Regions from separate parts of the Fictibacillus sp. UD genome, predicted to be linked through region 1. Evidence: riboswitches for the same ligand, from Rfam matches in the RefSeq annotation. Region 1 holds a riboswitch; the other holds the start of a gene.
What was found. Region 1 has a riboswitch for cobalamin ahead of P8610_RS03150 (DUF4430 domain-containing protein). Riboswitches for the same ligand answer to the same signal wherever they lie in the genome.
Positions count from the first base shown of each region.

Region 1 (3,641 bases):
TACACATGTCTTTGAACGGCTTAAAGCATCTGTAACACGGTCATACTGTTCATATAAGAAGTCTTGATCGGCAGGAACATAGTTAAAGATCTTCACAAGATCAAGATGCCCCACGATATCAAATAAGTTACTTTCAGCAAGCGTAACGATCTGATCATAATAAGCACGATACGTTTCATAGAGATCACGACGATCCCATTCTTTTCGGTACTCTGCCAAATCTATTCCAAAATCGTCTACCCAGTGAACAGATCCGATCACATAATCAAACGGATAAGATTTGATAAACGCAGCCATTTCCTCATGACTGCCTGGTGTATAGTCCATCTCTATAGACATTCTTACGTCCATTCCAAGTTGATCAGCTTGTTTAAACAAGTTCACATAATCGTCCATCTTGTAATAGCGTCTTTCTTCCATCCATGGTTTTGATACAATGTTCTTTGTTTCATAAAAATGATAAGCGTGTTCTGAAATTCCAAACTCTTGTATCCCTTTTTCTCTTGCTGTGTCTACAAATTGTTTTAGATAGTCGATTGTTAAAGTGCCTTTTTCCAGATGAGAATGGTAATCCGTTAGCATATTAATCTCCTTTTTTAAAACGTTTTACCATATGTATCATGAATATCTGTTTCAATCAAGAGTTTATGCTCCTAATTTAACTCCAATAAATAATACGCTAAGGCACATCATTAAAAACATCACTGCAAAAAAACGGTTTAAATAGTCTCTCATTTTGTCCTCCTTTAGAAAAGTTAAATCAACTTTATCATCCTATTCAAATAAGACTTATTTTGAACCATTTTTTTGCAGAAAAAAAGCTCCCTATTCAAAGGCAGCTTTCTTGTTCATATCTTTATTAATTTGATGCTCCATTACGTAAAGTAGCGGTTTATAAAGTACTACAAAGAATACCACATTTCCAATCGCATGATTAAGGTCAAACGGCAGCCCAGCTATATAATATGGCCAAAATTTTTGCATGATAATTCCGCCCATTATAACCGACATGATGAAACCGAATAAAAATCCACAGAAACCAGCATATAAAGGTAAAATCATCCACGGTATGTTGTGACGGTATCGACCTATCAGGCCGCTCATCACGGCAATAAGACCCCAAGCAATCATCTGACCGAACGACCATAAGCCGTGGCCTAAAACTAGGTTTGTGGTTAGTGTACTCAAGATAGCAAGCAGCAGTCCGTGAATAGGACCTAGTACAAATGATGCCAAAATCAATATAGTTGTGTTTGGCTGAACGTTTGGTATCATTGCAAACCAGATTCGCCCTACAGTTAAAAGAGCAGCTAACAAAGCAATGATCGTCATTCTTCTAATACTGAGATTATTCATATTTATGGAAGTCGAACTCTAAAGAATCTCCCGGCTTTAAAGTGATTTCCTTTGCGCCTTTCATTGCTTCCTCACCATTCACAGAAAAGAACCATGATGTTTTATCCTTTTCATTTCCCTCAATTCCTTCAATACTGCTTATAAATGCACCATCGAATTGAGTTTTGATATCAAAGTTATCTTGCATCACGTTCATAATTGTTGCACCTTTTGTTATATCCACTTTCTTCTCTGTTACCTTTTCTTTTCCATTATCTTTAGTGATCTGAACCGTGACTTGTTCTTTTTTTGTTTCCTCTTGTTTTGGCTGATCCGTGTTTTCCTTTACTTCAGTCGTTCCACAGCCAACCAGTATCATGATCATTGTTGTAAATACTAAAAGTAGTTTTTTCATCATTTTACCTCTTTCTTGTCTTGAGTTAAGGTTTTTCTCAAATCATGTTGCTCTTGAAAGAGTTGATATCCGTTTCAGGTGCTTCGCTTTCCGCAGGGCGTGCGGTGAGCCTCCTGCCGCAAACCGCGATTAGGAGTCTCACCTGTCCCGCTCGTCCCGCTGGAGTCTCACACCTTCCTCTACAATCAACTTTTCAATAAAGATTCAGGAAAAACCCATAAATTTAGTGAATTTACGTATAACTAAAAAAATCCCCTTCGTCTACGAAGGAGATTAATAGTATACAGGCAGAAAACAGCAGCCGGCTCTCCGGCACTGTTAAACACCCCCCTATCCTCGTAGGTCATGTCATGTAACAAACAGGCAGGTCTCCTGGCTCTTGATCATCGTCTCCTATCGCCTTCCCGTATTAACAGTGGCGAAACTATAGGATTCTCACAATTACAGTGGCGGGACCGCAACGGCATTTAACCGTTTTCCCTATTAAGCGTGTCCAATACTGGACTGCACCTGTTTAACACTTATGAATTTTTTGAAAACACAATTCTTATTATAACGTAATGGAGAAATTTGTGAAATCTTTTTTTATATCATTTTTTGTTCCTTATGAAACAAGATTAATCGGGGTGTATTGCTAATTTATTTCAACGTTCGCGGAATAACAAAGGAAAATGTCGTACCTTCATTGTTTTTGCTGTGAACGCTGATCTGTCCTCCATGTGCTTCTACGATGTTTCTTGCTATGGCTAGTCCTAGACCAGTACCACCGGATTTCCCTCTCGTTCTAGCTTTATCCCCTTTATAAAAACGTTCAAATACAAACGGTAAATCTTCTTCTTTGATCCCAGATCCATTATCGCTCACATAAAACTTAACGTTCTGTTCGCTCACACCAATCGACAGATTTACAAATCCACCTTGTGCCGTATGGCGAATAGCATTATCAATTAAATTGGTTAACACTTGTTCAATTCTGTCTGGATCTACTTCTATTTGATCTTGATGGGAGTCCAGGTTACCGTCAATAGAAAGATTTAACTGAATATCTCTGTCTTTGGCAGGTCCTTGGAATTTACGCACGATTCTTTCTGCAAAAGGCACAATCGCAAGAGAGGCGTAGTGAAGTTTCATGTGTCCTGCTTCTAGTCTAGCGAGATCGAGCAGCTCGTTAACAAGCCTGCCCATTCGTTTTGATTCATCTAAAATGATGCCAGCAAGCTCTTTTTTCTCTTCTTCTGATTCTGCAATATCATCTACGATCGCTTCACTATATCCTTGCAGCATAGCAATCGGAGTTTTCAACTCGTGAGAAACATTGGCAACAAAATCTTCTCTTAACTTATCCATTCGGCGTTCTTCCGTCATATCACGTAGTACTGCGACGGCACCTCTAATAAGGGATTGATCATATAATGGTGTCATCACGACTACCCATGAGCGGCCTTGAATCGCAATCTCTGTCATCTGCTCACTCTCAAGTGAGACAACTTGCTGAAAAAGCTGTCTGACAGCTTCAGGAACATTTCCGTTCACTTCAGTCTTCATCCCTGATTCATAATAAAACGCTTGTAAAAAGCGATCGGCAGGAGGATTTGTAACTAAAATGTTCATCTTCCTGTCAAAGGTAATCACACCGTCCGCCATAGAACTTAACACACTTGTCAGCTGTTCTTTTTCTTGATTCAGCGCTGTGATGTTATTTTTTAATTGACGTCCCATACGATTGAACGTCATTCCAAGTTCACCGATTTCATCATGTGTTAAAATCGGCACTTTCATATCAAATTCACCTTTAGCTACAGACGTTGCAGCTTCTCGCATTCTTCTTAACGGCGCCGTAATCCGGGTTGATAGGAAAAAAGCAAAAACTGTAGTTAAGATGATAGCTATA
Region 1 is NZ_JARUHH010000001.1:603,194-606,834, reverse strand. It holds gene P8610_RS03160 (histidinol-phosphatase) at 1-582, opposite strand, end outside; gene P8610_RS03155 (ECF transporter S component) at 826-1,356, opposite strand; gene P8610_RS03150 (DUF4430 domain-containing protein) at 1,349-1,750, opposite strand; cobalamin riboswitch at 2,096-2,279, opposite strand; gene P8610_RS03145 (ATP-binding protein) at 2,390-3,641, opposite strand, start outside.

Region 2 (3,641 bases), 230 kb from region 1:
AAAATAGTCTCCATTGGCCCAGTCTGACCCATCAAATGCGGGATACTTTCCTTTTTCTTTTGCGAGCTCACAACTAGCACTTATTACATAGTAATTGATTATTTCATAAAGTTTGTCTGCATAAGATACCGCTTCATCACTTTCCCATTTGATCCCCTCTTTTGCAAGAAGATGATGCCATCCGAATGTCCCTACCCCTATTGCTCTGTATTTTTGATTAGTAAGCATTGCTTGAGGTACATCAATACGGTTAAGATTGATCACATTATCGAGCATTCTGATCTGAATATCAATTACTCTTTTTAACACATTATCTTGAATTACCTTAGCGAGAGAAAGCGACGATAAGTTACATACCACAAAATCTCCTGGTGTTTTTCTGATAAGAATTTCTCCATCTTCAGTCTCTTCAGAAGAAACGACGGTTGCGGACATGTTTTGCATAATCTCTGTACACAGGTTAGAAGCATAGATCATTCCTAGATGAGTATTGGGATTTAAACGGTTGACCGTATCGCGATAAAACATAAAAGGAGTTCCCGTCTCTAGCTGAGATTTCATGATACGTTTCATGATTTCAATTGCCGGTACACATTTTTTAGAAAGTCTATCGTCTTCAAGACACTCCGTATATTTTTCTCTGAAGCTTCCCATGCCCTTTGTTTCGTCAAAGAAATCCTCCAATGAGTATCCCTTTACCTTTCTTATTTCATGGGGATCAAACAGATGCCACTCTCCCCGTTTCTCAACTTGTTCCATGAATAGATCCGGAAGACATACTCCTGTAAACAGGTCATGTGTTCTCATTCGCTCATCACCATTATTTAACTTTGCATCTAAAAATTCTAAAATATCTTTATGCCATATATCTAGGTAAACGGCAATCGCTCCTTGCCTTTGTCCTAGTTGATCAACAGAAACTGCAGTATTGTTTAACTGCTTCATCCATGGAATAACACCTGATGAATTCCCTTTAAATCCTTTAATATCTGAGCCTCTCGCACGAATCTTACCAAGATAGATTCCTAGTCCTCCACCGCCTTTAGAGACGGTTGCTGCATCGGTATTCGAATCGAAAATCCCTCTAAGACTGTCGTCGATCGTATCAATAAAGCATGAGCTAAGCTGGCCAAAACTTTTACCTGCATTAGCTAGGGTCGGGGTTGCAACCGTCATATATAAATTAGAAAGTGCCCAATAAGCTTCTTTCACTTGTTGAAGCCTATTCGTTTTATCCTCGTCTCTCATTAAATACAAAGCAATCAGCATCCACCGTTCTTGAGGCAGTTCATAAATCTCATTATCAAACCCTTTTGCCAAATATCGGTCAGCCAGCGTTTTCAACCCTATGTATGTAAAAAGCTTATCTTTAGCTGGATCTATCATTTTTTCAGCTTCTTCAATTTCTTGCTCATTATAACAGGTTAGGATCGTAGAATCGTAGATATTCAAGCCCACTAATTTTTGAATTAATCCACACAGATTTGAATAGGGGGGATTCTCTAATTCTCCTCTGTTACGTCTTACTTCTTCATATAGCTGCCTCAAATAAATCTGTGCCGCTACAAACGTCCAATCAGGTTCTTCTGCAGTTAAACCATTTAATGCTTCCATCACTAATTGTCTGAATAGAGATGCAGAATCGTTTGTTTCAGTTTCACTTTCTAGTTTTTCAGCTCTTTCTAAAAATGCCTTCGCTTCTATTCCTGGGAAATTCTCGACACATTCTCTTAACCACTCCCCGAGTAAAGAGTTTGCAGCTGTCATTTTCATTGTTCAAACACTCCTTAAATCATAATAAAAACCCCCTTCCATCAGGAAGAGGGTGAAAGAAACGTGTGATTGCTGCAAGAATACCTTTATACAGTCACTGTTCTTTCTCCCAATCCCCGAGGAAAAGAAAATAGGAGTATTTCAGGCAGGTCTACTGGCTTTTGCTTCTTCCTACTTTGGGCCTTCCCATACAGCAGCCATAATACTTATAGCTAATCTGTACAGTGGCTATTCCATTTCGTCCACAATTACAGTTGCGGGGACAGCTTCGGTTTTACACCGAATTCCCTTTTAAGCCGGAAACTTCCGGCACCTAAATTCTCCATATATAGGTTTGTATTATTTACTCTGACACTAAATATAGTAAATGTCAATTAAATCTATAAAATTATTCTTTTTTATTGAGCCACATATCCGCCATCAATCACAATAGCCTGCCCTGTAACACCTTTTGCATTTTCACTAGAAAGAAACAGGGTATAATCGGCAATTTCTTGAACATCAAGCAAGCGTTTTTGAGGAACAAGCGGATAGATCACTTCTTCCAAAACTTTTTCGAGTTCAACGTTTCTAGTTTTTGCAAGATCCTCAAGCTGCCCTCTTACAAGGGGTGTATCAACATAACCAGGGCAAACAGCATTAACAGTTATGCCATGTGGTGCACCTTCTAAAGCTGCTACTTTAGTTAATCCGATTACTCCATGCTTTGCACTATTATAAGCGGATTTTCCAGCAAAACCGACTAATCCATTTATTGATGCCATGTTGATAATCCGTCCGAACCCTTGTTTTTTCATGATCGGAAACACATGTTTTGTAGCAATAAAAGGAGCAGTAAGCATTACAGAAATCAACTGCTGAAACTTTTCAGTAGGGAACTCTTCTAGTGGTGATACGTATTGTAATCCAGCGTTGTTGATCAGGATATCAATCCGATTATAATGTTGAAGAGCTTGATCCAATGCGTTTGTTATGTCTTCCTCTTTTGTAACATTGCACCCTAGCCCGATGGCATCATGGCCATTACGTACCAAAACTTCAGCTGACTCTTTTGCCTTCTCATCATTAAGGTCACTGATTACGACCTTTGCACCTTGTTCAGCAAACGCTTTAGCTAATTGCAGCCCGATCCCGCTTGCAGCTCCAGTAATAAAAACAACTTTTTTTTCTACGAAGGATCTCATGAATGACTACTCCTTTTCTTTCATAATTCTTATACGATACCAAGACCATAGTAAAGTCCAATAATGACAAATACAGCTACTGTTTTAATAATTGTCATTGCGAAAATATCAATATAAGCCTGTTTATGAGTTAATCCTGTAACAGCTAACAGTGTAATTACGGCTCCATTGTGAGGAAGAGTATCCATCCCGCCGCTCGCCATAGAAGCAACACGGTGAAGGACTTCTGGATCAATGCCTAATTTATTCGCTTGTGCGATATACGTTTCACTCATTGTTGCGAGCGCTATACTCATACCGCCTGAGGCTGATCCTGTAATCCCAGCTAAAGTTGTAGTCGTCACTGCTTCATTTATTAACGGATCTTTAATTGTATTTGACATGGCTGTATTCACTGCCGTAAAACCTGGAAGTGCTGCAATTACTCCCCCAAACCCATACTCTGATGCTGTATTTAGAGTGGCAAGCAAAGCACCGCCAATCGATAAGTTGATACCTTTATTAAAGTTGTTTTTAATTCTTTTAAATGAGAACAGAAGTACCGTAACGATACCAATAATCAATGCACCTTCAACTGCCCAAACTGCAGCAAGTGTCGGAATCTGGATCGCGGGTACATTCTTCATACCAATGGCAGAAAAGTCAAAAGTTGTTCCGTAATACTTAGGAATAAGAACCGTGAAC
Region 2 is NZ_JARUHH010000001.1:374,264-377,904, reverse strand. It holds gene P8610_RS01900 (ribonucleoside-diphosphate reductase subunit alpha) at 1-1,773, opposite strand, end outside; cobalamin riboswitch at 1,900-2,105, opposite strand; gene P8610_RS01895 (3-hydroxybutyrate dehydrogenase) at 2,172-2,957, opposite strand; gene P8610_RS01890 (GntP family permease) at 2,987-3,641, opposite strand, start outside.
Region 2: it holds a riboswitch for cobalamin, as region 1 does, so the genes downstream of both, P8610_RS01900 (ribonucleoside-diphosphate reductase subunit alpha) here and P8610_RS03150 (DUF4430 domain-containing protein) in region 1, are expected to answer to the same signal.